Regions from separate parts of the Streptomyces sp. NPDC047982 genome, predicted to be linked through region 4. Evidence: riboswitches for the same ligand, from Rfam matches in the RefSeq annotation. Region 4 holds a riboswitch; each other region holds the start of a gene.

Region 1 (7,397 bases), on a different contig from region 4:
GGGGTCGGCTCCGAGGGGCGGCGGATAACGTCAAAGGGTGAACCACAGCCCCGACGACCGACCTGCCGACCGGCCCGCGGAGGCCCCCGCCACCTGCCCCGCGGACGCCCCCGAACTCTTCACATGGGAGTTCGCCACCGACCCGTACCCCGCCTACGCCTGGCTGCGCGAGCACAGCCCCGTGCACCGCACCTCGCTGCCCAGCGGCGTCGAGGCGTGGCTGGTGACCCGGTACGCGGACGCCCGGCAGGCGCTCGCCGACGCGCGGCTCTCCAAGAACCCGGCGCACCACGCCGAGCCCGCGCACGCCAAGGGGAAGACCGGCATCCCGGGCGAGCGCAAGGCGGAGCTGATGACGCACCTGCTGAACATCGACCCGCCCGACCACACCCGGCTGCGCCGCCTGGTCTCGAAGGCGTTCACCCCGCGCCGGGTGGCCGCGTTCGCACCGCGCGTGCAGGAGCTCACGGACCGGCTCATCGACGACTTCGCCGGGAATGGCAGTGCGGACCTCATCCACGACTTCGCTTTCCCGCTCCCCATCTACGCGATCTGCGACCTGCTCGGCGTCCCGCGCGAGGACCAGGACGACTTCCGGGACTGGGCGGGCATGATGATCCGGCACGGCGGCGGCCCGCGCGGCGGGGTCGCCCGGTCGGTGAAGAAGATGCGGGGCTATCTCGCCGAACTCATCCACCGCAAACGGGAGAACCCCGGGGACGACCTGATCTCCGGGCTGATCCGGGCCAGTGACCACGGCGAGCACCTCACCGAGAACGAGGCCGCCGCCATGGCCTTCATCCTGCTCTTCGCCGGTTTCGAGACGACCGTCAACCTCATCGGCAACGGGATGTACGCGCTGCTGCGCAACCCCGCCCAGCGAGACCGGCTGCAACGCTCCCTCGACGCCGGGGAGGGGGAGCTGCTGGAGACCGGGATCGAGGAACTGCTGCGTTACGACGGCCCGGTGGAACTGGCGACCTGGCGGTTCGCCACCGAGCCGCTGACACTCGGCGGCCGGAACATCGCGGTCGGCGACCCCGTACTGGTCGTGCTCGCCGCCGCCGACCGCGACCCGGCGCGCTTCGAGGGCCCCGACACGCTCGACCTCGCCCGACGCGACAATCAGCACCTCGGATACGGGCACGGCATCCACTACTGCCTCGGCGCACCGCTCGCCCGGCTGGAGGGACAGACCGCGCTCGCCACACTGCTCAGACGCCTGCCCGACCTGCGGCTCGCGGTGGAACCCACCGAATTGCGGTGGCGCGGCGGGCTCATCATGCGCGGACTGCGCACGCTCCCCGTGGAGTTCGGACCCCGGCCCGTCCAGCGCCGTTTTTGACGCCCCGTCAGAACTGTGATGTGTGCGTGATCCGCGCTGCACCGACTTGTGACACGCGTTCGAGTCCGGTTAGGTTCACCGTTCGACCCACCGGTCGCTCGTATGCACTCGTCCGTCACACGGAAGGCAACCTCATGGGCTCCGCGAACGGCAGACACCGTCGCCCTCGTCAGGCACCCGCCATCATCGTCGCGGCGGGCGTGACGGGATCCGCCATCGCCATCCCGCTGCTCGGTGCGGGCGCCGCGCAGGCGGCCGACTCCGCGACATGGGACCGGGTGGCCGAGTGCGAGAGCGGGGGATCCTGGAGCGCCGACTTCGGGAACGGCTCCTACGGCGGCCTCCAGCTCACCCCGGAGATCTGGAAGGCGTACGGCGGTGAGGCGTACGCCCCGCGCGCCGACCTCGCCAGCCGCGCCCAGCAGATCGCGGTGGCCCAGAAGATCCTGAGCGACCGGGGACCGCAGGCGTGGCCGAGCTGTGCGCCCATCTCCGGCCTCACGACGGGCGGGGGACTGCCCGGGGTCGACCCGGGGTCGACGTCCTCCGAGCAGTCCGCGAGCAGCGCCGGGCCGGAGCGGGGTGCACAGGCGCCGGGCGGCGCCGGGGTGGAGAGCGGAGCGAAGTCGACTGATGGGGCGTCAAAGTCCCCGTCCGGCGGTGACGCCACGCCTTCGGGCGGCACGGGTGAGCCGAGCGCCGAGGGCGGGGGCCGTGCCACGCCCTCGCCGACCGGGTCGGCCGCCTCGCCCTCCGATACGCGTCATTCGTCCGAATCAGTGGAAATAGGCGACTCCGACACTTCTGTCGCCCCGTCAGAGGCATCCGGGACACCAGCGACCCCGGAGGTCCCGGGAACCTCCGGGGATTCAGGCGCGTCCGGCGGTGCGGGCGGCAAGCATCGCGGTGTGCCGGCCGCCGAGGAAGGGCGAGGGGCCGACCGCGAGTCGGGCCGTCACGCCTCGCGCGGCGAAGGCGGCGGGCGCGACGCGGCCTCCCCGGCCGCCGGTAGCGCGTACACCGTCCGCCCCGGTGACAATCTCTGGGCGATCGCTGACGCGCAGAACGTTCCCGGCGGCTGGCCCGCGCTCTATGAGGCCAACAAAGAGGTCGTCGGCTCCGATCCGGATCTCATCCTCCCTGGCCAGAGCCTTGAGGTCGGCGTGGAATCCGACTGAGGCCGGGGTCGTTGACCGGCTGACGGCGCCTCAGGGACGGGGCGCTCCCGAGACCCGTGTCCACTTGCAAGCGAGTGAGACATGGGTCTCTTTGTGCCAATTGGCGTGTTGCGTCGGGAAGTCCCGTCCGTATCGCTCCCCACCTGCGAAAACCACGGTTCCTCACATGCGGGAGAGGGGGGATTGTCCGAAGTGTCCATCATTGAATGTGGGGCTTATATGTGATTACGGTCGTAACCGCTCGCACCGCGGGCCCCGTCGACCGTCACGCCGAATCCTGCCGTCGGTCGGAGGGAACAGACGCGTTCATGCGCCGTAGGCAGGAGCGGGGGACCCAGGTAGGCGTCGGCCCTGATCGTCGGAAGACGCGTCAGGACCGGCTTGGGGTGAAGTCGCGTGCTAGGACGTGCGACCGGGCAACTCACTCGGCCCGAACCCGACAGCTCACCTCGTAGGCGTCGGTGAGGAGACCTCCATGCTGTTTTCCGGCAAGGGCAAGCACCGCCGCCCGTCCAAGGCCGTCCGCGTCGCCACGCTCGCCGGAGTCGCCGGCTCCGCCGTCGCCGTCCCGCTGATGGGGGCGACCAGCGCCTCCGCCGCCTCCGTCGCCACGTGGGACGCCGTCGCCCAGTGCGAGTCCGGTGGCAACTGGTCCATCAACACCGGCAACGGCTACTACGGCGGCCTGCAGTTCTCGCAGTCCAGCTGGGCCGCCGCCGGTGGTCTGAAGTACGCGCCGCGCGCCGACCTGGCCACCAAGGCCCAGCAGATCGCCACCGCCGAGCGGCTCCTCGACATGCAGGGCCCGGGCGCCTGGGGCTGTGCCGCCGCCGGCAACCTGCGCAACGACGGCGTCGACCCGGGCGTCGACACCTCCTCGAAGAGCTCCGGCGCCGCCCAGAAGCAGAGCACCCAGGCGGCCCCCGCTCAGCAGTCGCAGCAGGCCCAGCCGAAGAAGGTCGAGCGCGCCGAGGCTCCCGCCTCCCGCTCCGACCGCCCCGCCGCCCCGCAGGCCGGGGCGAAGAAGACCGTCACCACCCCGACCGGCGAGAAGGTCAAGAAGGGTGACGGCGAGTACAAGGTGGTCTCCGGCGACACGCTCAGCAAGATCGCCGCCGAGCGTGGCGTCACGGGCGGCTGGCAGCAGCTGTTCGAGCTGAACAAGGACATCGTCAAGGACGCCGACCTGATCTACCCGGGTCAGCAGCTGCACCTGACGAAGTAGTTCCGGCGCCTCCTCTCCTCGCCCGGACACCCCGTACTCCGTATCCCGCGTCCCACGTCCGAGACGCCCATGGGCCTACGGGACGTCCAGGGCATTCGGGGTGTCACCACATACCCCGGACATGCCGGATCCCTGGACCCCCGGTTTCTCCGGCGCCCCGGATGTTCCGCCCCCTCGGACACCCCGGCCCGGCGCGCGTTCCCCGTGCGTGCCGGGCCGGGGGTTTCTGCTCGGTGGCCACGGCCCGCGCGACCGTGGTCGTTCCGAGCGACCGCGGTCCGTCGCCGTCGTGTCCGCCGCCGCGTCAGCCGTTCGCCGTATCCGGCGTCGTTGGGGGCGTCCGAGCTCGTCCGGGTCGGTCCGGGGCGGTCGTTCAACTGTTGTAGTCACTGATCCGTAATGTTCTGGCCATTTGTCCGGGATCGTGTGCTACCGGGTCCTTTTTCATCCCAGGGGGCGGGCGGTCGTCGGGCTGGGCGGGCGGGGCCGGTTAGGCTCTTGTCGCAAGGCCACAGTGACCCTGCAGAACCAGTGTCATATTCCAGAAGGAGATGCCTCGTGCCGTCCATCGACGTCGTCGTAGCCCGGGAAATCCTCGACTCCCGGGGGAACCCCACGGTCGAGGTCGAGGTCGGCCTCGACGACGGCAGCACGGGCCGTGCTGCCGTGCCGTCCGGCGCCTCCACCGGTGCCTTCGAGGCCATTGAGCTTCGCGACGGCGACCCCGACCGCTACCAGGGCAAGGGCGTCGAGAAGGCCGTCCTCGCCGTGATCGAGCAGATCGGCCCGGAGCTCGTCGGCTACGACGCGACCGAGCAGCGGCTGATCGACCAGGCGATGTTCGACCTGGACGCCACCGAGAACAAGGGCTCGCTCGGCGCCAACGCCATTCTCGGCGTGTCGCTGGCCGTCGCGCACGCCGCCTCCGAGGCGGCGGACCTGCCGCTGTTCCGCTACCTCGGCGGCCCGAACGCGCACCTGCTGCCCGTCCCGATGATGAACATCCTCAACGGTGGGTCGCACGCCGACTCCAACGTGGACATCCAGGAGTTCATGATCGCCCCGATCGGCGCGGAGTCCTTCTCCGAGGCCCTGCGCTGGGGTGCCGAGGTCTACCACACGCTGAAGAAGGTCCTGAAGGGCAAGGGGCTGTCGACCGGCCTCGGCGACGAGGGCGGCTTCGCGCCGAACCTGGAGTCGAACCGCGCCGCCCTCGACCTCATCATCGAGGCCATCAAGGAAGCCGGCTACGTCCCGGGCAAGGACATCGCGCTCGCGCTCGACGTCGCCGCGTCCGAGTTCTACAAGGACGGCGCGTACGAGTTCGAGGGCAAGTCCCGCTCGGCCGCCGAGATGACCGAGTACTACGAGGAGCTCGTCTCCGCGTACCCGCTGGTCTCCATCGAGGACCCGCTGTACGAGGACGACTGGGCCGGCTGGAAGATCATCACGGAGAAGCTCGGCACCAAGGTGCAGATCGTCGGTGACGACCTGTTCGTCACCAACCCCGAGCGCCTGGCCCGCGGCATCGAGGAGGGCTCCGCCAACGCCCTGCTCGTCAAGGTCAACCAGATCGGTTCGCTGACCGAGACCCTGGACGCCGTCGAGCTCGCCCAGCGCAACGGCTTCAAGTGCATGATGTCGCACCGCTCCGGCGAGACCGAGGACGTCACCATCGCCGACCTCGCCGTCGCGGTGAACTGCGGCCAGATCAAGACCGGCGCCCCGGCCCGTTCGGACCGCGTCGCCAAGTACAACCAGCTGCTGCGCATCGAGGAGATCCTCGATGACGCCGCGGTGTACGCCGGCCGCTCGGCGTTCCCCCGTTTCAAGGGCTGAGTCCCCAGGACGTTTCAAGGGCCGGGCCCGCACGGGCCCCGGAGGACCCGGCCTCCGTCCGTCCCCGTACGCGGTCCCGTACCGTGTGCGGGGACGGACGTGTGTGAAGGGGAGGCGGAGACATGGCCGCGAAGGACCGGGACCGGTTCTCCACCGCGACCCGGCTGCGACTGCTCGGGGAGCAGACCGCGGCCCGCGTCTACCGGTCGCAGACCCGTCGGCAGGACCGCCGCTCCCGGCTCACCGGCCGAGCCGCCTTCCTCGCCCTCGTCGTCTGCTCCCTCGTGGTCGCGCTCGCGTACCCGATACGGCAGTACGTGTCGCAGCGGGACGAGATCGCCGACCAGGAGCGGCTGGCTCGGGAGGCCCGGGCCCGAACCGAGGAGCTGCGCGACGAGAAGGCGCGGCTCCAGGACGACGCGTACATCAGACAGCTGGCCCGTAAGCACCTGCACTATCTTCTCCCCGGGGAGACGGGCTACACGGTGATCGACCCCGACGCGGTCAAGGAACGCGACGGCGAGACGGACGGGTCCGACCGGCCGTGGCACGAGAACCTCTGGGACGGGGTCGACAGCGCCGACCGCGGCTGATCCCAGCGCCCGTAGCCCTCCTGTCCCGCTCCCGTCCGCTCCCGGAACACACCCGGACCCCGGAGCACCGAACCCCTGGATCCCAGGACCCCCCGGACCCCGGTCCACGGATCCCTGGATCCTCCAGAACCTCAGTACTGTCAGAACATCAGTCAGTACCGTCAGAACCCCAGAACCTAGGCAGGCATGGAAACCCCCCCTCCGCAGACCGAGCCCACCGAGCCCACCGAGGCGGACATCGCCGCGTTCCAGCAGCAGCTGGGCCGCCCGCCGCGCGGGCTGCGCGCGATCGCGCACCGCTGCCCGTGCGGCAACCCGGACGTGGTCGAGACGCAGCCCCGGCTGGAGGACGGCACGCCGTTCCCGACGACGTACTACCTGACGTGCCCGCGCGCCGCCTCCGCGATCGGCACGCTGGAGGCGAACGGCGTCATGAAGGACATGACCGAGCGCCTCGGCACCGACCCCGACCTGGCCGCCGCCTACCGGGCCGCGCACGAGGACTACATCGCCCGGCGCGACGCCATCGAGGTGCTGGAGGGCTTCCCCAGCGCGGGCGGCATGCCGGACCGGGTGAAATGCCTGCACGTGCTGGTCGCGCACTCGCTGGCGGCGGGCCCCGGGGTGAACCCACTGGGCGACGAGGCGATCGCGATGCTGCCGGAGTGGTGGAGCAAGGGGCCGTGCGTGACGCCCTGCGCACCGGACGACGAGGGCTGACCGTTCCCACGGGGGCTCCGGCCCCCGACCCGCGCCCCTCGGCCGCCGCCGGGGCCGGTACGAGGGCCGCGCCCCGCCCCTCGTCCCCCGGCGGGGCCCGAGAGGCCCGACTCTCCACAGGAGCACCCCATGACCCGCGTGGCCGCCATCGACTGCGGTACCAACTCCATCCGTCTGCTCGTCGCCGAGGCCGACCCGTCCACCGGTGAGTTCGTCGAGCTCGACCGCCGGATGGAGATCGTCCGCCTCGGTCAGGGCGTCGACCGCACCGGCCGGCTCGCCCCCGAGGCGCTGGAGCGGACGTTCGACGCCTGTCGCCGGTACGCGGAGGTGATCGAGAAGCACGGGGTGCGGCGGATCCGTTTCGTCGCCACGTCCGCCTCGCGCGACGCGGAGAACCGCGACGAGTTCGTCCGCGGCGTGCTGGACATCCTGGGCGTCGAGCCCGAGGTGATCAGCGGCGGCCAGGAGGCGGAGTTCTCCTTCACCGGCGCCAC
Region 2 (7,397 bases), on a different contig from region 4:
TGCCGGACACCGCCGTCCCGCTCGGCGACCTCGACGCCCTGAGGCGCGAACTGAGGCGCGGGGACGTCGCGGCGCTGGTGGTCGAACCGATCCAGGGCAAGGGCGTCCACGCGGCGCCGCCCGGCTACCTGCGGGCCGCGCAGGAGCTGCTGCACCGGCACGGGGCGCTGCTCATCGCCGACGAGGTGCAGACGGGGCTCGGCAGGACCGGGGACTTCTACGCGTACCAGCACGAGGAGGGCGTCGAACCCGATCTGGTCTGCGTCGCCAAGGCCCTCTCCGGGGGCTATGTGCCGGTCGGGGCGACGCTCGGCAAGGACTGGATCTTCAGGAAGGTCTACTCCTCGATGGACCGGGTCCTGGTGCACTCCGCGAGCTTCGGCTCCAACGCCCAGGCGATGGCCGCCGGGCTCGCGGTCCTCGCGGTGATGGATGACGAGGACGTCGTCGCCGGCGCGCGCCGCACCGGCGATCTGCTGCGCGAACGGCTGGCCGCGCTGATCGACCGGTACGAGTTGCTGCGCGAGGTGCGCGGGCGCGGGCTGATGATCGGCATCGAGTTCGGTCGGCCCTCGTCACTGAAGCTGCGCGGCCGGTGGACGATGCTGCAGACGGCCCGCAAGGGCCTCTTCGCGCAGATGGTCGTGGTGCCGCTGCTCCGCAAGCACCGCATCCTCACCCAGGTCTCGGGTGACCACATGGAAGTGATCAAGCTGATTCCGCCACTGGTGATCGGGGAGCCGGAGGTCGACCGGTTCGTCACGGCGTTCACCGCCGTCATGGACGAGGCACACAGCGGCGGCGGACTGATGTGGGACTTCGGCAGGACCCTGGTGAAACAGGCCGTCGCCCACCGCTGACCCCGGCCACGGCCCCCGTCCGGACAGGGGTCGGTGCGGCCATGGCCACCTTTTGCCTCTCAGGTAAGAAATTTGCCCGAGAGGAAAGATTTTGGCCCAATGGGTACATGAACACTCCGGACGGAGCGGCGGCCGACGAGCTGCCCGAGGTCGCGCCTCGCCTGCGCGATCTGCGCCGTGGCCGTGGTCTCACCCTGGAGGCCGCCGCCCAGCGGGCCGGGCTCTCGCCCGCCCACCTCTCCCGGCTCGAGACGGGCCGTCGACAGCCGTCGCTGCCGATGCTGCTCGGTCTTGCCAGGATCTACGGTACGACGGTTTCCGAGTTGCTCGGCGAGAGGCCCCCCGAACGGGAGGCGATCATCCGCGGCGGGGCGTTCGAGGGTGCCGAGGCCGGCGGCTGGCAGTACCAGCGGGCGGGCAGTCCCGGCCGGGCGATGCAGGCGCTCCGGGTCCGGGTCCTGCACGGCGCGCAGGGCGACCTGGTGCGGGTGCATCCCGGCGAGGAGTGGCTGTACGTGCTCGCGGGCCATCTGCGGGTCACGCTCGGGGACACCGTGCACGACCTCGCCCCCGGTGACAGCGCGCACTACGATTCGCTCACCCCGCACCGCGTCACGGCCGTCGACCGTGACGGAGCCGAGCTCCTCTTCGTCCACACCCTGTTGCAGAGCCCCGCCGCCGAGCTGTGTCTCGGCGACGGTATCCACCGCCGCTGAGACCGGCCCCCGGCCGGTCACCAGAGAGGACCGCCATGTCCGATTCAGAGAACTTCGACCCACTGGGGTCGGCCAAGAAGTACGAGGCGCAGGAACGCAAATTCCCGCGCGGCGTCGTGATCCGGCTGTTCGCCTATCTCATCGCCGGGCACGTCTTCGCGGCCTTCCTGTACATCCTCTTCGCGGTGGCCGGCAAAGGCTGACCACCGCGACCGACGGGCGGCTGGCGTCAGACCGATTCGAGGAGCCGGTCGCGCAGCCGCTCACGGGTCTCGGCGGACAGCCCCAGGCCCTCCTCCAGGTAACGCTCCGTGCCGCCCCAGGTCTCCTCGATGGTGGTGAACGCCGCGACGAGGTAGTCGCGGTGCGCGCCGAAGAGCGGATTGAGCAGTTCCAGCACCTCGGCCGACAAGCCGTCCGCCGAGGTGTCGCTGCGGCGGATCCGGTAACGGCGGTGCGCCTCGTTGGACTTCAGGTAGTCGGCCTCGATGGCGTCGCGCTCGACACCGACCGCGAGCAGCGACACCGCGATCGACAGACCGGCCCGGTCCTTGCCCGCCGCACAGTGCATCAGCGCCGGAACGCTGTCCTCGGCCAGGGCGTGCAGCACCCGGCTGTGCTCGGCGGTGCGTTCCAGGATGATCGCACGGTACGAGGCGATCATCCGGTCCGCCGCCTTCCCGTCGGCGAGCAGCGAGCGCAGCTGGTCCAGGTCGCCGTCGCGGACCATGCGCCAGAACTCGGCACCGTCCGCCGGGTCGGAGAGCGGGATGCTGAGATTTCGCACACCCGGCAGTTCCACGTCGAGCCCGTCGAGCCGGCGGTCCGCGGCATTGCGGAAGTCGAAGACGGTGTGCAGCCCCAGACCGGTCAGGAAGGCGGCGTCCTCGGCGGTGGCGTGCGCGAGATGCCCGCTGCGAAAGAGCCGCCCGTGCCGCACCCGCCGACCGTCCTCGGTGGGCAGCCCGCCCACGTCGCGGAAGTTGCGGACGCCCGCCAGCTCGGGTTCCGTCGACGGGATCTGCGGCAGCTGCTGCGTCACAGTGACTCCTGGGGGTGTCCGGCCGTCGGTGCGAGTCGCCGACAAGGCCACTCCCGCGACGATACGACATCGGTTCCTCAGGCAATCATCTCGCCCTCCGCTCTGTCGATGCCCGCGCCAATCTCCGTGCCTCCGAGGCGAATTCGGCCTGCGCGATCGTCACGACACCATCGCTCGGCCCCCGAAGCCCCTGGCCGACGAAGTCCACACGCGCGGCATGCAGTTCGGTATCTGGATCGAACCGGAAATGGTCAATGCGGACAGTGATCTTTATCGTGCACCCCCGACCGGGCAGCATTTCCCCGGGCCGACGCGGACGGAGTTCCGCCATCAACGGGTACTCGATCTCGCCCGGAGCGATGTGCGGGAGTATCTCCGGGAGCAACTGGACGCGTTGCTCTCCGGTAGGCCCATCGACTATGCGAAATGGGACTGCAACCGCGGTTCACCAATGCGGGATGGCCGGGCGAGGAATATCCGCAAAATCTCTGGCCCGAGGATGTCGAGGGTCTGTACGCGCTGATCGACCGACTGCGGGCGGCTTGCCCCTCGGTGGCCTCGCATCCTGCTCGGGCGGCGGCGGCCGGATCGACCTGGGTATCCCTTCCCGTACCAACCGGGTGTGGAACCGGGACGACACCGACCCGCTCGGCCGCCTCGCCATCCAGGAGGGGTTCAGCCAGATCCATCCGGCCCGGCTGAAGTCCGCGTGCGGCACGGACAGCCCAAACGTCCAGTTCAGCGGTCGGGTCGGCTCGTTGGGACTCCGCTTCGTGAGTGCGATGGCCGGGGCGCTGGGCGTGGGCGGGGACCTCGCCGAGTGGAGCGAGTCGCCCGAGGCGTGGAGCTGGACGGATCTCTGCGGGGCGGTGCACCGCGGGTCGGTACTGCTGCACCAGGGGCTGCTCACGGGGCTGCGGGGGACCTCGACGCGCGGGTGCTGAGGCTCCGGCACGCGCGACGTCGATCGAATGTCCGTATTGAGCATATCTGTTGGCGTATGACCAAATCGATTCTGTGAGGGATTCGCGCTCGTGAGCGGAATCATATCCGTGACCGTGCGTACCGACAGGCCGATCGGATATTCCGTACGCGGCGCGGGAATTCAAGATCTGGGATCCACGGAGGGTGACCGGAATTCCGCCTCGAATTCTCGGCGCGGAATCCTCTCGGGAATCGACGGCTTGTTCTCGGTCCGCGGCTCGCCTACGGTCACCGTCAATCCGGACGGACCGCCCAATCCTGCCGCCGACCGGATAACGCACTCACTCGACGCGTGGCAGGAGCGGGGGAACCAAGTGGTCCGCCGGCCGGCGAAAGACCGGTCGGCTCGGGGTGAAGTCGCGCTCGCCGCGGCCGGGCATCTCCAGCCCGAACCCGACAGCTCACCTCGCAGGCGCCGGAGAGGAAGAACGCATCATGCCCATCTCGGGTAAGCACCGTCGTATCAAGTCCAGTGCGATCGCCCGCGGTGTCGCCGCCGTGAGCACCGGCGGCGCCGTCATCGCCCTGCCGCTGCTCGGCGCCACCGGCGCCCATGCCGCGCCGCAGGCCGCCGCCACGAAGCCGGCCTCCGCCGCCGCGCACACCGCCCCGGCCCAGCGGGTCGCCCAGGAACCGGCCGCCGACACGACGTACTCCGTCGCTCCCGGCGACTACCTGTCGAAGATCGCCGCCGAGCACGATGTCGAGGGCGGCTGGCAGAAGCTCTACCAGGACAACCGTGAGGTCATCGGTGCCGACCCGGACCTGATCCGTCCGGGCACCGAGCTGACGCTCGGCGCCAAGGCGTCGGGCCACGTCGCGCCCACCGGCGGAGGCATGGGCTCCGTCCTCCCGTCGAAGGTGCCCGCGGTGCCGTCGGCGGTCACCGAGAAGTCCGCCCCGGCCGCGTCCGTCCCCGCCCAGCCCCGGGCGGCCGAGAAGGCGAAGACCTCCGCCCAGGCGGTCCGGAGCACCGGCTCCGGTTACGTGCCCCCGGTTCCCGGCAACCACACCACCGCCTACCGGGCCTCGGGATCCAACTGGTCCAGCGGCAGCCACTCCGGAATCGACTTCCCCGTCTTCACCGGAACCAGCGTGAAGGCCATCACCTCCGGCACCGTCGTCACCGCCGGCTGGGGCGGCGCCTACGGCAACCAGGTCGTCATCAAGCATGCCGACGGCCGCTACTCGCAGTACGGGCACCTGTCCTCGATCTCCGTCTCGGCGGGTCAGTCCGTGAGCCCGGGTCAGCAGATCGGTCTCTCCGGTTCCACCGGGAACTCCACCGGACCGCACCTGCACTTCGAGGTCCGCACCGGCCCGGCGTACGGCTCCGACATCGACCCGATCGCCTACCTCGCGGCCCACGGCATCCACGTCTGAGCCACGCACTCCACACACCCGGGCCGAACGGTCCGGCGACCGGAGCGGCCGGGCCCGGCCCGGTCGGCACGGAGGGGCGCGCGACAGCGCACGCGCCCCTCCGTGCCGCGTGTTCCCCCGACGGCGAACCTGGCCAGGTGGCCTATCTCACCACCCGTCAACCCTTTATTACGGTCGCGTAGGTCACATTCGTCAGTGCAGGATGAGCGTTCGTGGCAGACGATTCGAGAAAAAACCAGCGTGGCGTCATCGACCGAAAGGGCGTCATCGGGTCGTACGCGGCGATCGGCGACAGTTTCACGGAAGGGGTCGGCGACCCCGGACCGGACGGAACCCCCGTCGGCTGGGCGGACCGGTTCGCCGTGCTTCTCGCGGACCAGCTCCCGGACCCCGCCGAGAGGACGAGCGCCGAAGGTCCCGCGCATGCGGACTTCCGTTACGCCAATCTCGCCGTACGCGGACGCCTCCTCGACCAGATCGTCGAGGAACAGGTACCGCGCGCCAAAGAGCTGGCACCCGACCTGGTGAGCTTCTGTGCGGGCGGCAACGACATCATCAGGCCCGGCACCGACCCCGACGACGTGGCGGAACGCTTCGAGCGCGCGGTCGCCGAACTGACCGCGTCCGTCGGCATCGTCATGGTCACCACCGGCTTCGACACCCGGGGCGTTCCCGTGCTTCGCCATCTGCGCGGCAAGATCGCCACGTACACCGCCCACGTACGGGCCATCGCCGACCGCTACGGCTGCCCCGTCCTCGACCTGTGGTCGCTGCGGTCCGTCCAGGACCGGCGGGCCTGGGACGACGACCGGCTCCACCTGTCACCCGAGGGGCACACCAGGGTCGCGCTGCGCGCCGCCCAGGTCCTCGGGATCGAGGTGCCCGCCGACCCCGACCAGCCGTGGCCCCCGCAGGCCCAGCGCGGCACGCTCGAAGTCCGCCGCGACGACATCCACTGGGCGCGCGAGCACCTGGTGCCATGGATCGGCCGACGGCTGCGCGGTGAGTCCTCGGGCGACCACGTCGAGGCGAAGCGGCCGGACCTCCTGCCGCTCTGAGGAGCGTCTCGAGGCGTCACCCGCCGGAAGGGCGGTCCGGACCTCGCCGACGGGATCCGGTGGACGTCCCCCCATCCGTGACGCCCCATACCGCTCGCGGGGTGGCCCCGGCCCAGGGCCACCTCGCGAACGAGGGCACACCGGTGCGGGGCCGGCCGCGCTCAGGGCCGCGCGGATTCCGGGCGGCCCGCTCTCACGGCCGTCCGGCGAGCGACGGCGGGCCCGCGGGTATCCGTTCCAGCACCCCGCCCGCGAACACGTCGTAGAGCGGCAGCGTCTCCAAGTGCACGTAGCCGATGTGGCAGTCGCACACGGCCAGCGGACAGGCACGCGGACGCAGCGCCTCCCGGTAGCTCCCGTCGTAGAGGTTGCCCAGCTCCGCCCGGACGAAATGACAGCGCCGCACCGTGCCGTCGCCGTCCACGGAGATCACCGACTCGCCCGTCCGGCACGGCAGCCCGGCCGACCGGTGCGGGTGTCTGCTGTACGGGAAGAGCGGGTCGATCGCCGTCCAGCGGTCCGCCTCCTCGTCCGTATAGGTGTGCCCCTCCGCCGCGTTCACCCACAGGTACACCTCGTCCGGCAGCGCGGCCCGCAGCCGACGCGCCTCGTCCAGGTGCTCGTCGAGGCCGACCACACCGACGCTGTGGCGGATGCCGAGCGCGGACAGCTCCCGGCACTTGCCCAGGAACCGCTCGTACGGCGTCTGACCGGGGTGGTACGTGCACCAGAGCGCGATCTTCTCCCGCCCGGCCTCACCCGCCTCGGCCAGCCACCCGGTGCGGCCGCTGAGATTGGTCTGGATCGCGACCCGGCCGATGTGCGGCGAGCGCGCGAGACCGACCAGCGCCCGCCGGTACCAGGACCGGACCAGGCCCTCGCCCCATGGCGTGAACAGGACCGAGAGCCGGTCGCTCGTCCGCTCCGCGGCCCAGGCCGTGAACCGCTCCAGCGCCGCGCGGTCCGCGCGCAGCTGCTCCGGGCTGTCGCGTCGCTTGGCGAACGGGCAGTACGGGCAGTCGTAGTCGCAGGACGCGAGCGGGCCGCGATAGAGGATGGTCAGGTCCATGGGCGTGCTCACTTCAGCTCGTACGCGGCCATCGCGGCCCGTACACCGGGGGAGAAGAGCTCGGGGCCCAGCGCGTCGGAATGGGCCAGGCCCTCGGGGGAGAGCCGCAGCAGACCGGACGCCCCGGCCGCCGTGTCGAGCCAGCCGCGCTCCTCGAACCGGGCCAGCTCGGCGGGGAAGTCGTCGGCGGGCAGGCAGCCGAACCGCTCGAGGTAGTCGGCCATCGGCATCCCCTGGGCCTGGAGCACCGACTGCAGCAGATGGCGCCGGCGCGCCTCGTCGCCG
Region 3 (7,397 bases), on a different contig from region 4:
ATTCATGAAGGGCAGAACCATGGCTGAGCGCCGCGTCAACGTCGGCTGGGCCGAGGGCCTGCACGCCCGCCCCGCTTCCATATTCGTCCGTGCCGCCACGGCTTCCGGCATCCCCGTGACGGTCTCCAAGGCCGACGGCACCCCGGTGAACGCCGCATCCATGCTCGCGGTGCTCGGTCTCGGCGCGGAGGGCGGCGAGGAGATCGTGCTCGCGTCCGAGGCGGACGACGCCGAGGCCGCCCTCGACCGCCTGGCGAAGCTGGTGGCGGAGGGTCTCGACGAACTCCCGGAGACCGTCTGAGCCCCGTCCCGGGTTCCGGGCCCGCGGGACCGAGTCCCGCCACAGAGCCGCGATGCCGCCCACCGGCACCGCGGCTCTTTGCATTCTCCGGCCCGGGCACCTCTGCCGGGCCCGGCCCTTTTCCGGCCCTTCCCCTCTCGCCCCCTTCTCCGGTCGGTCTTTCTGCGGACCGGACCCGTTCTCCGTCCCGAGCCGGAGCCGGGTCGGCGTCACGATCGGCGCGAGGCTGCCGGACGCCTGCGCCGACGGGTCGTGGAACCGGCCGTCCGGCGGGCGAAGATCCTCCCCGCCGTGCTGCCGGGGCCGTAGGTGCGGTTCGGGGGCCGGCCGTCGGTCAGACGGAGACGCCGTGGGCGCGCAGATACGCGACGGGGTTCATGTCGGATCCGTAGAAGGGAGTGGTCCGGGCCTCGAAGTGGAGGTGCGGCCCGGTGGAGTTGCCGGTCGAGCCGGAGAGACCGATCTGCTGGCCCGCGCCGACACTCTGGCCGACACGGACACCGATCGACGAGAGGTGCCCGTACTGCGTGTACGTGCCGTCCGTCATGCGCAGCACGACGTTGTTGCCGTACGCGCCGCCCCAGCCCGCCTCGACGACCGTACCGGCACCGACGGCGACGACGGAGCTGCCGGACGCCGCGTGGAAGTCGATGCCCGAGTGGCTGCCGGAGGACCAGAGCGAACCGCTGGACTTGTAGCCGGTGGTGACGTAGGAACCGGCGACCGGGAGCTGGAAGAGACCCAGGCGGGTGCGCTCGGCGGCGCGGGCGGCACGCGCCTTCTCGGCCCGCGCCTCGGCGGCGCGCTTCGCCTCGGCCTCGGCGCGCTTCTCGGCCGCGGCCTTCCGCTGAGCCGCCGCCTTCGCCTCGGCCACGAGGTCGGCCCGGTGCTGCTGCGCGTCGGCCTGGGCTTCGACCCGGTCGGCGATGGCGTCCTGGATCGCGATGACCTGGTGCAGGCCGGTCTCACCGACCGCGGGTGTCTTGGTGTCCGCGGCGAGGGCCGGGGAGGCGGCGCCTGCGACGACGCCGGTGGTGGCCAGCGCCGCGACGCCGGCGATCATCGCGCTGCGGCGCGTCGGTCGGCCGGGGGCACGGTGCTTCCCGGTGGCACGGGTGAACGCCATGAAGTGGCTGATCCTTTCCTTCCCTCTCGCCTACCGGGTTAGCTGACGGGTTCGGAGCAGGAAGGTCTCCTACGGGCGCCCCGGCCTCACCGAGGCTCGGGCTTCCGATTCACCCCAGGGACTGCTTCGGGTCCCCGGCTCCCCAGGGCTCACGCCCGACGGGACTCGGCGATGGCTGTCCGGTGCGTCGCGGTCGCGACATACGAGTGGCGGACAGCCCGGTCGACGCTAAGCGCGAGCACATTCCTTCACCAAACGGACAAGCCGTTTTGTAGCGCATGCCACAGGACGTACGGGCAACCTCGCCGCCGGGACGGACACGAAGGGAAGACCCCGGCGAGACATCGCTCACAGGGGTCTTCCTCGCCCGCGCGCCCGGCCGCCGGGGCCGACGGCCCCGGTCAGGCCGTTCCCGTTCGGCGTCGGCCCGTTCCGTGCGGCCCCGGCAGGATCCGCTGGCTGTCCTTTGGGGACCTGCCCCGGTACGGGAGCGGGGCGCCGGACGCCCGGCGTCGGCCGACAGGCCCGGGGCGCCGAAGCCCGGACGCCGGGGCCGGGACGTCCGGGCCCGGGCGTCGGGGCCCGACCGGCCGACGGGCCCGGGGCGTCGGGGCCCGGAACACCGGTCGGAGTCCGGGAACCCGAGGTCGGGACGGGAAACGCAGGTGGCCGTCGGCCGGTGCGTCGTCACCTTCACGGCTGGTGAGCGGCCTCGTGCGCCGTTGCGGGTGCCCGCGCACGCCCTCACCCGGCCCCGGCCCGGGCGGTCGGGCCGGGGCCGGGACGGCGTACCGCTCAGCCGGCGACCACCGACACCTCGCCGATGCCCAGGGCCCGGACCGGCTCCTCGATCCGGGACGCGTCGCCGACGAGGATCGTCACCAGCCGGTCGCCCGGGAAGGCGCTGACCACGGCCGCGGTCGCCTCGACCGTGCCGGTCGAGGCGAGCCGGGTGTACAGGTGGGCCTGGAAGTCGTCCGGGAGGTGCTGCTCGACCTGGTCGGCGAGCGTGCCCGCGACGGAGGCCGCCGTCTCGAACTTCAGCGGCGCGACACCCACGAGGTTCTGCACCGCGGTCTCGCGCTCCTCGTCGGTGAGCCCCTCGGCCGCCAGCGTCCGCAGGACCGTCCACAGGTCCTCCAGCGCCGGTCCGGTCGACTCGGTGTCCACCGATCCGCTGATCGCGAGCATGGCGGCACCGGTCGCGCCCGTGGCCGAGTCCGGGGCCGACGACCGCAGCACCTGGGCGAAGGCGCGGACACCGTAGGTGTAGCCCTTCTCCTCGCGCAGCACCCGGTCCAGCCGGGAGGTGAGCGTGCCGCCCAGGCAGTACGTGCCGAGCACCTGGGCAGGCCACACGCTGTCGTGCCGGTCCGGTCCGATCCGGCCGATCAGCAGCTGCGTCTGCACCGCGCCCGGGCGGTCCACGATGACCACGCGGCCGGTGTCGTCGGCGGTGATCGGCGGAGCGGGGCGCGGCTCGACGGTGTCTCCCGACCAGTCGCCGAGCGTGTCGGCGAGCAGGGCCTCCAGGTCGATCCCGGTGAGGTCGCCGACGACCACGGCAGTCGCCGCGGACGGGCGGACATGGGCCTCGAAGAAGGCGCGCACCGCCTGCGCGTCGATCCGCTCCACCGTCTCCTCGGTGCCCTGACGCGGCCGGGACATCCGCGACGTGGCCGGAAAGAGCTCCTTGGAGAGCTGCTTGGCGGCGCGGCGCGCCGGGTTGGCCTGCTCGTGCGGGATCTCGTCGAGCCGGTTGCGCACCAGCCGTTCGATCTCGCTGTCGGCGAAGGCGGGAGCCCGCAGTGCCTCGGCGACCAGTCCGAGCGCCTTGGTCAGCCGGGAGGCCGGGACCTCCAGGGAGACCCGCACGCCGGGGTGGTCGGCGTGCGCGTCGAGCGTGGCGCCACAGCGCTCCAGCTCGGCGGCGAACTCCTCGGCGGTGTGCTTGTCGGTGCCCTCGGACAGGGCCCGCGCCATGATCGTGGCCACGCCGTCCAGGCCCTCCGGCTCGGCGTCCAGCGGGGCGTCGAGGATGATCTCGACCGCCACCACCTGCTGGCCGGGGCGGTGGCAGCGCAACACCGTGAGGCCGTTGGGCAGCGAACCGCGCTCCGGGGCGGGGAAGGCCCACGGGCGGGCGACGCCGGGGGCCGGCTGGGGGTGGAACTGCATCGAAACTCCAGTCGCGGCGGCGTCGGTCACTGGTCCGCTCCTTCGTGCGCGTCGGTGTCGTCGGCGTTCTTCCCGTCCGTCTCCGCGGCGTCCGCGGAATCGGCCGGTTCGACCGGTTCGTAGACCAGTACCGCCCTGTTGTCGGGACGCAACCGGGCCTGGGCGACCGCCTGGACCTCCTCCGCCGTCACGTCGAGAACCCGATGCACGGCGGTCAGGGCGAGCTGGGGGTCGCCGAACAGCACGGCGAACCGGCAGAGTTCGTCGGCGCGGCCCGCGACCGTACCGAGCCGGTCCAGCCACTCGCGCTCCAACTGTGCCTGCGCGCGCTCCATTTCCTCTGGAGTCGGGCCCTCGGCGGCGAACCGGGCCAGCTCCTCGTCGACCGCCGCCTCGATCCGCGGCACCTCGACCCCGCCGGAGGTCTTGACGTCCAGCCAGCCGAGCGACGGGGCGCCCGCCAGCCGCAACAGCCCGAATCCGGCCGCCACGGCCGTACGGTCGCGGCGGACCAGGCGGTTGTGCAGCCGCGACGACTCCCCGCCGCCCAGCACGGTCAGCGCGAGGTCCGCCGCGTCGCACTCGCGGGTGCCGTCGTGCGGGAGCCGGTAGGCGGCCATCAGTGCCCGCGCCGGGACCTCCTCGCGCACCTCTTCGCGCAGCTGCTCGCCCATGACGTCGGGCAGCGTGCCGTCGCGCGGGGGCCGCTTTCCGTCGTGGGAGGGGATGGAGCCGAAGTACTTCTCGATCCAGGCGAGCGTCTGCTCGGGGTCGATGTCGCCGACGACCGACAGCACCGCGTTGTTCGGCGCGTAGTACGTACGGAAGAACGTGCGCGCGTCCTCCAGCGTCGCGGCGTCCAGGTCCGCCATCGAGCCGATCGGGGTGTGGTGGTACGGGTGCCCCTCGGGGTAGGCGTGCGCCGTCAGCCGCTCGAACGCCGTGCCGTAGGGGACGTTGTCGTAGCGCTGGCGGCGCTCGTTCTTGACGACGTCGCGCTGGTTCTCCATCGACTCCTCGTCGAGCGCGGCGAGGAGCGAACCCATGCGGTCCGCCTCCAGCCAGAGGGCCAGCTCCAGCTGGTGCGCGGGCATCGTTTCGAAGTAGTTGGTGCGCTCGAAGCTGGTGGTCCCGTTGAGCGAACCGCCGGCGCCCTGCACCAGCTCGAAGTGTCCGTTCCCCTTCACCTGGCCGGAGCCCTGGAACATCAGGTGCTCGAAGAGGTGAGCCAGACCGGTGCGTCCCTCGACCTCGTGGCGCGATCCGACGTCGTACCAGAGGCAGACCGCGGCGACCGGGGTCAGATGGTCCTCGGAGAGCACCACGCGCAGGCCGTTGGCCAGGCGGTGCTCGGTCGCTGTCAAGCCGCCGGAACCGGCCTGGGCTGTGGCCGTGTGACCCATGGGCATGTACGTCCCTTCGATCGCGATACTGGATTTCCTGCGAGACCTGCCACTGTAAGCAAGCGCACCGACACCTGGCGAAGTTCCCGTACCGCGGAAGTTCGTGTGAAAGAGGGGCGCACCACCCGGCGCACGCGCCCCCGCCGCCGCTTCGGGGCCCTTCCTGGCGGCCGCGGGGAGGCCGGTTGGGATGGGGCGAGGTCGGCGTTGTCCGTGCGGAGGTCCACAATGGTCCGCGTCAGAACCTGAGGTTGCCCGAACAAAATCCGTGAAGGAGTCGCAGCAGCGATGGCCCGCCGCAGCACGAAGACCCCGCCGCCGGACGACTTCGAGGAGAACATCCTCGACATCGACGTCGTCGACGAAATGCAGGGCTCCTTCCTCGAGTACGCGTACTCGGTGATCTACTCACGGGCCCTGCCCGACGCCCGTGACGGTCTGAAGCCGGTGCACCGCCGCATCGTGTACCAGATGAACGAGATGGGCCTGCGCCCCGACCGCGGCTTCGTGAAGTGCGCGCGGGTCGTCGGCGAGGTCATGGGCAAGCTGCACCCGCACGGCGACGCGTCGATCTACGACGCGCTGGTCCGGCTGGCGCAGCCGTTCTCCATGCGTCTGCCCCTGGTCGACGGCCACGGCAACTTCGGTTCGCTCGGCAACGACGACCCGCCGGCCGCCATGCGGTACACCGAGTGCCGGATGGCCGACGCCACGTCGTTGATGACGGAGTCGATCGACGAGGACACCGTCGCCTTCCAGGCGAACTACGACGGCCAGGAGCAGGAGCCCTCCGTTCTCCCGGCCGCGTACCCGAACCTCCTGGTCAACGGGGCGTCCGGGATCGCGGTCGGCATGGCGACCAACATGCCTCCGCACAACCTGGGCGAGGTCGTCGCCGCCGCCCGCCACCTGATCAAGCATCCGGGCGCGGACCTGGAGACCCTGATGCGGTTCATCCCCGGTCCCGACCTGCCGACCGGCGGCCGGATCGTGGGCCTGGGCGGCATCAAGGACGCGTACGCCGGCGGGCGCGGGACGTTCAAGATCCGTGCGACGGTGTCCGTGGAGAACGTGACGCCGCGCCGCAAGGGCCTCGTCGTCACCGAACTGCCCTTCGCGGTCGGCCCGGAGAAGGTGATCGCCAAGATCAAGGACCTGGTCTCGGCGAAGAAGCTCCAGGGCATCGCGGACGTGAAGGACCTGACCGACCGCGAGCACGGTCTGCGCCTGGTCATCGAGGTGAAGAACGGCTTCGTGCCCGAGGCGGTGCTGGAGCAGCTCTACAAGCTGACCCCGATGGAGGACTCCTTCGGGATCAACAACGTGGCGCTGGTCGACGGGCAGCCGCTCACGCTCGGCCTCAAGGAGCTGCTGGAGGTCTACCTCGACCACCGTTTCGACGTGGTGCGTCGGCGCAGCGAGTTCCGGCGCGGCAAGCGCCGCGACCGTCTCCACCTGGTCGAGGGGCTGCTCGTCGCGCTGCTCGACATCGACGAGGTCATCCGGCTCATCCGGTCCAGCGACAATTCGGCGCAGGCCAAGGAGCGGCTCATCGAGCGCTTCTCACTGAGCGAGATCCAGACGCAGTACATCCTGGACACCCCGCTGCGCCGGCTGACCAAGTTCGACCGGATCGAGCTGGAGAGCGAGCGGGACCGGCTCAACAAGGAGATCGACGAGCTGACCACGATCCTCGAGTCGGACGCCGCGCTGCGCAAGCTCGTCTCGTCGGAGCTGGCCGCGGTCGCCAAGAAGTTCGGCACCGAGCGGCGCACGGTGCTGCTGGAGTCGGCCGGTACGCAGGTCGCCTCGGTGCCGCTGGAGGTCGCGGACGACCCGTGCCGAGTGCTGTTGTCGTCGACCGGTCTGCTGGCGCGTACCGCCGGCGACGATCCGATCGTCTTCGCCGAGGACGCCAAGCGCGCCAAGCACGACGTGATCGTGTCCGCGGTGCCCTCGACCGCCCGGGGCGACATCGGGGTGGTGACGTCGGCGGGACGGCTGCTGCGGCTCGCGGTCATCGATCTGCCACAGCTTCCGGACACGCACGCGGCGCCCAATCTGTCGGGCGGGGCGATGATCTCGGAGTTCCTCACGCTGGAGAGCGACGAGGAGGTCGTCTGCCTGACCACGCTGGACGAGGCGTCGCCCGGTCTGGCGCTCGGCACGCTGCAGGGCGTCGTCAAGAGGGTGGTGCCGGACTACCCGGCCAACAAGGACGAGCTGGAGGTCATCGCCCTCAAGGACGGTGACCGGATCGTCGGCGCGGCCGAACTGCGCACGGGCGAGGAGGACCTGGTCTTCATCACGTCCGACGCGCAGTTGCTGCGCTACCCGGCGGCGCAGGTGCGGCCTCAGGGCAGGCCCGCCGGTGGCATGGCGGGGGTCA
Region 4 (7,397 bases):
AGAACCAGAGCATGGTCCAGAAGAGGTTGAGCAAGGGGTAGTCGTCCACGTTCGCTCCCTGGTCATCGCCGACCGTCGCGCCGGCCTACTGGCTTAAATCAGTCATATCACCGCATATTCAAGCGTGCTCGTCGTCCATGAGTGGTCACGAGCACGCCGGACATGGCGTAGAGTTGTGTTCACCGACGCGGGGTGGAGCAGCTCGGTAGCTCGCTGGGCTCATAACCCAGAGGTCGCAGGTTCAAATCCTGTCCCCGCTACTGAAGACCCGGGTCCGGAGCGTGCACAGCGCACCGGGCCCGGGGTTTTTGTGTCGAACCCCAGGTTTTCCGTGCCGTCGCCGGATGGCGCGAGGTGTGCCGGGCGGCGTGTGAGGTGTGCCACGCGCGTACCTCTGTCGGGTGATGCGGACTCGCCGCGCGGCTCTGCTCCGGTGAGCCTGGGTGCGGGGCTCGGTACCGTCCGCAGCCGTGCGTACCGGGCAGGAGACCACAGGTGTGGAAGCGGCTGAAGCGGCGCGGTGGACACGCCGGAGGTGGTGCCGGTGGTGTCGGTGTCAGGCGGTTCGTGCGCATGCTGCCGACCCTGATGATCGTCGGCGGGCTGGTGTTCGAACTGCTCACCCCGACGGTCTACACCGCCATTCCGCTGTTCGTGGCGGCGCCGCTGATCGCCGCGCCCTTCTTCTCATTGGCCAACACCGTGCGCACCGGCATCGCCGCGATGCTGGCCGTCTTCGCGCTCCGGCTGGCCACCGGCTCGCTGTCGGCGGCCGTGTCGCTGATCGAACTGCTCACGCTGGCGACCGTCTCGGTGCTCGCGGTGGTGATCTGCGAGGTCGTACGGCGGAGCAGTGAGCAACTGGCCTCCGCGCGGGTCATCGCGGAGCGGGCCATGCGGGCAGTGCTGCCGAAGCCGTCCGACCGGATCGGCGGGCTGCATGTGGCGGTCCGGTACGAGGCGGCGCAGGCCGACGAATTCGTCGGCGGCGACCTGTACGCCGTGACGGACACCCCGTACGGGGTGCGGCTGGTGGTCGGCGACGTGCGGGGGAAGGGGCTCGACGCCGTGGAGACGGTCGCCGTGGTCATCGGAGCGTTCCGGGAGGCGGCCGAGCAGGAACGCTCGCTGGAGGGCGTGGCACGTCGGCTGGAGCGGGCACTGGCGCGGGAGGGGGGAGCGCGCAGGGGCGGCCCCGATGCCACCGAGGGCTTCACCACAGCCGTACTGGCCGAGATCCCGGCCGGACTGTCCCGGGTCCGGATCGTCAACCGTGGCCACCCCGAGCCGATCCTGCTCTATCCGGACGGGGTGCTGGACGTGCTGGAGCCCTCGGTGCCCGCGCTGCCGCTCGGGATGGGCCTGGGCGCGTGGCCCGACCGGACGGACGAGTGGGATCTGCCGCCGGGGGCGACGCTGCTCCTCTACACCGACGGCCTCTCCGAGGCGCGGAACGAGGAAGGGGACTTCTACGATCCGGCGGCCCGGCTGCGCGGGCGGATCTTTCCCGACCCGGAGGAGCTGTTGTCCGCGCTGACCGACGACGTACGGCTGCACACGGGAGGGGAGTCGACCGACGACATGGCGCTGCTCGCGGTCGTGTGCCCCGCGGCGGGGCAGCCGGAGCGGCGCAGGCCCGTCCGGATCGTGGGGCCGGCCCCGGCGTGACGGGGGCCGGATCGGGGCCGGCCCGGGTGTGACGGGCGGGCCGGGGGCGTTCGAGCGGCCGGGCGCGCCCGTGCGGGCCGGGGTGCCACCGTACGTAATCGAAAGGCGTCGCTCCGCATAACGTTTGACGCAACGTCAGAAGCGGGGTATTGGCTGAGACTCGATCAGGTCGTCTGATTACGCCCCGAGATGTCCAGTAAAGTCCAGGCCAAAGACGTGAACGATCAGTGGGAGCGGCTTGGAATCAGGGCCCGGTGTCTATTAACGTTCGATAACGCAGCGCGGTCGTCCCAGCCGTCGTCAGAGGCGGCACCGTGCGCGAGCGCCGAATTCCGAAAGGGAACCGGGGAACCACCACCCTGGGGTGAATCGGGCATCTGGGTCTCGTGAGAGACGCAGGGTCCGTAGGAGACCTTCCTGCTCCGAACCCGTCAGCTAACCCGGTAGGCGAGAAGGAAGGAAAGGAGTGCGCCTCCGTGGCGTCCAACAAGCCTGCCCCCGAGGCCCCCAACCGGCTCGACCCCGCGTACGGTTCCGACTTCGGCCCCGGCTACGGCCCCGGGCAGGGCTCCGGCGTCGGTGTCGCTTACGGCTCCGACTACGCAACGGTCGGGATGACGACGGTGTCTGGTGCCGGTCGCGGTGCCGCCGAGCCCCTGGACCACGGAGCCGGACCGGACATGGCCGCCACCGCGACCCTGCCCGGCGGCGACTTCCGCATCGACGGCGACCGCGGTCCCGAGCGCGGCTGGGACGAGTGGAACCCCACCGAGGAGACCGTCCGCCCCGTACGCGGCAAGCACCGCGTCGCCAAGCAGCGCAACGGACTCGCCCGCAGTTCCGCGGTGCTCGGGGTCGGCGTCATCGCGGCGGTCGGCGCGGGCGGCATCGCCAGCGCGCAGGGCAAGCCGGCGGTGTCCATCTCCCTTCCCGACTCCGTCGCGGACAACCTGCCCGACGCCAAGTCCCTTCCCGGAGTGGGCGTCTTTCTCGCCGACGAGTCCGAGAACGACGGGGCCGGGGCCGTCACCGCCCCGCTCACCACCGCCGGCATCACCACCGCCGAGGCCGAGCAGGGCACGGCCGACGCGGGCGAGGCGCTCCGCGCCCGTATCCTCCAGCAGGCCGAGCAGCAGCAGGCCGCCGCCGACGCGGAGGCCAGGGAGGCCCAGGAGAACGCCGCGGCGGAGAAGGCCGCAGCCGAGGCCAAGAAGCAGCAGGACGCCGCCGAGGCCAAGGCCGCCGCCGAGAAGAAGAAGGCGCAGGAGAAGGCGAAGAAGAAGGCCGAGGCCCTGCGGCTGGCCAAGCTCGCCGCCAGCTACGCCCTCCCGACCACCTCGTACACGATCACCTCGACGTACGGCCAGGCCGGCTCGATGTGGTCCTCCGGCCACCACACCGGCCTCGACTTCGCGGCGCCGACGGGCACCCCGGTCAAGGCCGTGCACGGCGGCACCATCAAGTCGGCGGGCTGGTCCGGTTCGTACGGCTACCGCACGGTGCTGGAGCTGGAGGACGGTACGGAGGTGTGGTACTGCCACCAGTCCTCGATCGGCGTCGGAGCCGGTCAGAAGGTCTCCACCGGAGACACCATCGGTCGGGTCGGGGCGACCGGCAACGTGACGGGCCCGCACCTCCACCTGGAGATCCACACCGCCGACGGCACAGGTGTGGACCCGATGACCTGGCTGCGGAACAAGGGCCTCAACATCTGAGACACCTGGGACACCTGAGCCGCTCCGCGGGCGGAGAACGCTTCAGCAGCCGTCCGCCGACCGGCGGATACGCGGAAATACCACGTCGGCGGGACACGCTGATCCAGGTATGACTTCTCTCCGTAAGCTGGGCTCTTCCGATCTTCAGGTGTTCCCGCTCGCCCTCGGCGGCAATGTCTTCGGCTGGACGGCCGATGAGGCGCAGTCGTTCGCCGTGCTGGACGCCTACACGGCGGCGGGCGGCAACTTCATCGACACCGCCGACGCCTACTCCGCCTGGGTGCCGGGCAACGAGGGCGGCGAGTCGGAGGCCGTCATCGGCAAGTGGCTCGCGGCCCGTCCCGACCGGTCCGACGTCATCATCGCCACCAAGGTCGGTGCACACCCCTCGTACAAGGGGCTCGCCGCCGCCACCATCAAGGCGGCGGCGGACGAGTCGCTGCGCAGGCTCGGCAGGGACCACATCGACCTCTACTACACGCACTTCGACGACGAGACCGTTCCGGTCGAGGAGATCATCACCACCCTCGACGAGCTGGTGAAGGCCGGCAAGGTGCGGGAGATCGCCGCGTCCAACATCAGTCCCGGGCGGCTCCAGGCGGCCCTGGACTTCTCGGAGCGCGAGGGGCTGGCCCGCTACGTCGCCCTTCAGCCGCACTACAACCTCGTCTCCCGTGACACGTACGAGGGCGCGCTCCAGGACACGGCCCGCCGGGCCGGGCTCGCGGCCGTCCCGTACTACGCCCTGGCCTCCGGTTTCCTCACCGGCAAGTACCGCGCGGGGGCCCGGGTGAAGAGCGCGCGTGCGGCGAGCGCGGGGCAGTACCTGGAGTCGGAGCGGGGGCAGCAGGTCCTCGCCGCCCTCGACAGGGTCGCCCAGGCCCGTGGCGCGCAGATCGCGACCGTGGCACTGGCCTGGCTCGCGTCGCGGCCGACCGTCGTCGCGCCGATCGCCTCGGCCCGTACGGTCGAGCAGGTGCCCGCCCTGACGGCCGTCGCCGACCTCCGGCTGACCCAGGAGGAACTGGCCGACCTCACCGAGGCATCCGCCTGACGGAAGTCCCTGACGGACGCCACCGACAAGCCCGGCCGACCAGCGCGGCCCACAGCCCGACCCGCAGGCCCGGCTGGGAAGTCCGGTCGGCAGGCCCGGTCGGCAGGCCCGACCGGCAGCGCGGCCGGATTCGGCGGACCGTTCTCGGTTCCGGTCGTGCTTCGTTCGCCGCCGATCTTCCCGAACGCCCTTGGAGCGCCGTGCTACCGGGGGCGTTCGGGCGTCCGCGGCTACGGCGGCGGTAGCTGGTACGGGTTGTAGCCGCCGTACGCCTGGTGCGGTGGCGGGAACGCGGCCGGGGCCGACGTCGGCGGCCAGTACGCGGGCGGGCCGGGCGGGAACGGGTAGGGATGCAGGAGGCCCGCCGCCTGCGCCGCGTAGGTGAGGGCGGGGGCGGCCACGTCCCTGCGCTGCCAGAGGTGGTGCAGCAGCTCCAGCTCGCGTGCGGCGAAGTCGGGCCCCGCCGTCCCGAGGCGGGCCTGTCGGCGGAGCGAGGCCAGTGACATCGCGAACGACTCGTACTCGGCGACGGTGCGGGCGGCGGCCTTGCCTTGAGCCTTGGCCTGGGCCCGCGCCTTGCGGTGTGCCCTGGAGTGCGCCTTGTGGTGCGCCCAGTTCTGCGGCACGGCCTGAGCGGGGAGCGGTGCCTGGAACGGTGTCCGGGCGGGCGCGGCGACCGGGGCCGCGGGGCCGTGGCCCGGTCCGTACGGGTCGCCCCAGTGCCCCCCGGCTCCGAGGGAGTGGTGTCGGGCCGCGTCCCGGGCCAGGCCGCGGGCCCGCATGGAGGCGAGGGCGAGCGGTTCGGCGGGGGTCAGCCAGCCGGCCGCCGCGTAGGCGGGCAGTTCGGCGGCGAGCGCGCGCAGCTCGCGTCGGCGTGCCCAGATCACCAACCAGGTCACCACGCCGAAGAGCGGGACCATGAACACCGCGTACACGGCGTAGAAGGCGAGCGGTCCGAAGAAGGAGGCCGACCCGTTCCACAACGCGTGCATGCCCATGGCGAGGACGAGTCCCAGCAGTGGCAGCCCGATGCGACGGAACCGCTGGTTTCGGGCACTGGCGGCGGCGAGCCCGAAGCCCGTTCCGGTCAGGATCGTGAAGAGCGGGTGCGCGAACGGCGACAGCACCGCCCGCACGAAGAACGTCGCGGCGGTCACCGAGACGACGCCCGAGGCCCCGGTCTGCTGGTCCTCGCCGAAGGCGTTGCCCAGATAGAGGATGTTCTCGGTGAAGGCGAAGCCGCTCGCGGTGAATCCGGCGAGCACGACGCCGTCGACGACTCCGTTGAACTCACGTCTTCGGAACAGGAAGACCAGCAGGATCGCGGCGGCCTTGGCGCTCTCCTCGACGACCGGTGCTATGACCGTGGCACCGAGGATGTCCGCGTTCGACGGGTCGGCGGTGGCCGTGGCTATCCAGCGGGTGGCGAACGAGTTCGCGAGGATCGCGATCAGGGCGGCCGCGAACGCACCCCAGGCCAGGGCGAACAGCAGGTTCCGCCAGGGCGCGGGATCGACCCGGTCCAGCCAGCGGAACGCAGCCATCAGGAGCGGTACGGGCAGCACCGCGAGGCCGATACCGACGAGGAAGCCCTCGGTGCCTGTCTGATTGCGGACCAGGGCCAGGATCGCCAGGGCGCACACCGCGAGTACCGTGCACACGGCCGCGACGCGGAACGTCCTGCTGCGCCACACCATGCCGACGCGGCGCGGCCGGTACCGCCAGTGCCTGCGCTCCGGCACGCCGGCCAGGATCTCGCCGACCCGCTGTTCCTCGAGGACCGGGACGGCCGGGTGCGGCTGCCGCTGCTGGACAGACCCTTCGTATACCACCCCACGACCCTAACGAGCGGCACCGACACCGGCCACGGGGAATGGCCGGTGGTGGACGGTCGCGGAGCGTCAGCGACGGGTGAAGAGCAGGTCGTGCACGACATGGCCCTTGTCGAGCCCCTGGCCCTCGAACCGGGTCAGCGGCCGGAACGCGGGGCGCGGCGCGTAGCCGCCCTCCGGCAGGGTGTTCTCGAAGAGGGGGTGCGCGGTCAGCACCTCCAGCATCTGCTCCGCGTACGGCTCCCAGTCGGTCGCGCAGTGGACCAGGGCGCCCGGCTTCAGCCGCTGGGCCACCAGGTCGAGGAACTCCGGCTGGATGAGCCGACGCTTGTGATGACGCTTCTTGGGCCACGGGTCGGGGAAGTACACCCGCAGCCCGTCCAGCGAGTCCGGCTTCAGCATCTCGCGCAGCAGGATGATCGCGTCGCCGTTGGCGACGCGGATGTTGGACAGGCCGTTCCGTTCCGCGAGACCGAGCAGATTGCCCTGGCCGGGTGTGTGGACGTCGACGGCGAGAATGCCGGTTCCCGGGTCGTCGGCGGCCATCTGCGCGGTGGCCTCACCCATGCCGAACCCGATCTCCAGCACGACCGGGAGCCCGTCGAACAGCGCGGGCAGGTCGAGTACCCGCCGCCCGTCGATGTCCAGGCCCCACGTGGGCCAGAGCCGCATCAGGGCGTCCTCCTGGCCGGGCGTGACGCGGCTGCGGCGCGGCTGGAAGCTGCGGATGCGGCGCTCGTGGTGCGACCCGGCCGGGTCGACGGCGGGCCCGCCGGGAAAGCGCGGCTCCTGGCGCAGCCTGCGCTGCCGCTCGAAGGAGGCGGCGCGCAGATCGTCCGGAATCCCGGAGGCGGCCTCGGACGCGGTGGCCCCGGACGAGGTGGCCCCTGTGGAGGTCCTGGAGGTGGTCTCCGGCGCGGTCTCGGCGGGGGACGACACACCCGAGCGGCCCGCGGTGCGGTCTGCGGGAGGGTTCGCGGAGGGGTTCAAGGGCTCAGACACAATGCCCCGATTCTACGGCGGGCGGCTTCCACCCCGTCTCCCGCGCTCGGAGCAGCGCCCTGCGTGCCACCTCCCGCCCGATGGGCAGGGAGGCCGTCGCGGCGGGCGACGGGGCGTTCAGTACGT

What was found. A riboswitch is a leader RNA that binds a small molecule or an ion and turns the genes downstream of it on or off. The one in region 4 is predicted to bind cyclic di-AMP.
Region 1: another riboswitch for cyclic di-AMP. It lies ahead of ACGF2V_RS17050 (transglycosylase family protein); the one in region 4 lies ahead of ACGF2V_RS00055 (M23 family metallopeptidase).
Region 2: another riboswitch for cyclic di-AMP. It lies ahead of ACGF2V_RS11055 (LysM peptidoglycan-binding domain-containing M23 family metallopeptidase); the one in region 4 lies ahead of ACGF2V_RS00055 (M23 family metallopeptidase).
Region 3: another riboswitch for cyclic di-AMP. It lies ahead of ACGF2V_RS04285 (M23 family metallopeptidase); the one in region 4 lies ahead of ACGF2V_RS00055 (M23 family metallopeptidase).

The regions. Positions count from the first base shown of each region.
Region 1 covers NZ_JBIDBS010000012.1:124,213-131,609, forward strand. The annotation lists gene ACGF2V_RS17040 (cytochrome P450) at 38-1,345, shown strand; gene ACGF2V_RS17045 (transglycosylase family protein) at 1,480-2,523, shown strand; cyclic di-AMP (ydaO/yuaA leader) riboswitch at 2,782-2,996, shown strand; gene ACGF2V_RS17050 (transglycosylase family protein) at 2,999-3,748, shown strand; gene eno (phosphopyruvate hydratase) at 4,307-5,587, shown strand; gene ACGF2V_RS17060 (septum formation initiator family protein) at 5,710-6,180, shown strand; gene ACGF2V_RS17065 (DUF501 domain-containing protein) at 6,367-6,900, shown strand; gene ACGF2V_RS17070 (Ppx/GppA phosphatase family protein) at 7,030-7,397, shown strand, end outside.
Region 2 covers NZ_JBIDBS010000007.1:71,744-79,140, reverse strand. The annotation lists gene ACGF2V_RS11080 (aspartate aminotransferase family protein) at 1-860, shown strand, start outside; gene ACGF2V_RS11075 (XRE family transcriptional regulator) at 968-1,576, shown strand; gene ACGF2V_RS11070 (DUF6126 family protein) at 1,612-1,779, shown strand; gene ACGF2V_RS11065 (tyrosine-protein phosphatase) at 1,806-2,618, opposite strand; partial or broken gene ACGF2V_RS11060 (alpha-galactosidase) at 2,803-3,639, shown strand; cyclic di-AMP (ydaO/yuaA leader) riboswitch at 3,875-4,030, shown strand; gene ACGF2V_RS11055 (LysM peptidoglycan-binding domain-containing M23 family metallopeptidase) at 4,038-4,985, shown strand; gene ACGF2V_RS11050 (SGNH/GDSL hydrolase family protein) at 5,198-6,043, shown strand; gene ACGF2V_RS11045 (STM4011 family radical SAM protein) at 6,237-7,112, opposite strand; gene ACGF2V_RS11040 (STM4012 family radical SAM protein) at 7,121-7,397, opposite strand, start outside.
Region 3 covers NZ_JBIDBS010000003.1:101,189-108,585, reverse strand. The annotation lists gene ACGF2V_RS04290 (HPr family phosphocarrier protein) at 20-301, shown strand; gene ACGF2V_RS04285 (M23 family metallopeptidase) at 636-1,427, opposite strand; cyclic di-AMP (ydaO/yuaA leader) riboswitch at 1,440-1,608, opposite strand; gene ACGF2V_RS04280 (pitrilysin family protein) at 2,223-3,605, opposite strand; gene ACGF2V_RS04275 (pitrilysin family protein) at 3,632-5,014, opposite strand; gene ACGF2V_RS04270 (DNA topoisomerase IV subunit A) at 5,297-7,397, shown strand, end outside.
Region 4 covers NZ_JBIDBS010000001.1:15,558-22,954, reverse strand. The annotation lists gene ACGF2V_RS00070 (SHOCT domain-containing protein) at 1-49, opposite strand, end outside; tRNA gene ACGF2V_RS00065 (tRNA-Met) at 187-260, shown strand; gene ACGF2V_RS00060 (PP2C family protein-serine/threonine phosphatase) at 496-1,668, shown strand; cyclic di-AMP (ydaO/yuaA leader) riboswitch at 1,982-2,133, shown strand; gene ACGF2V_RS00055 (M23 family metallopeptidase) at 2,349-3,383, shown strand; gene ACGF2V_RS00050 (aldo/keto reductase) at 3,493-4,437, shown strand; gene ACGF2V_RS00045 (PrsW family intramembrane metalloprotease) at 4,668-6,269, opposite strand; gene trmB (tRNA (guanosine(46)-N7)-methyltransferase TrmB) at 6,339-7,271, opposite strand; gene lhgO (L-2-hydroxyglutarate oxidase) at 7,264-7,397, opposite strand, start outside.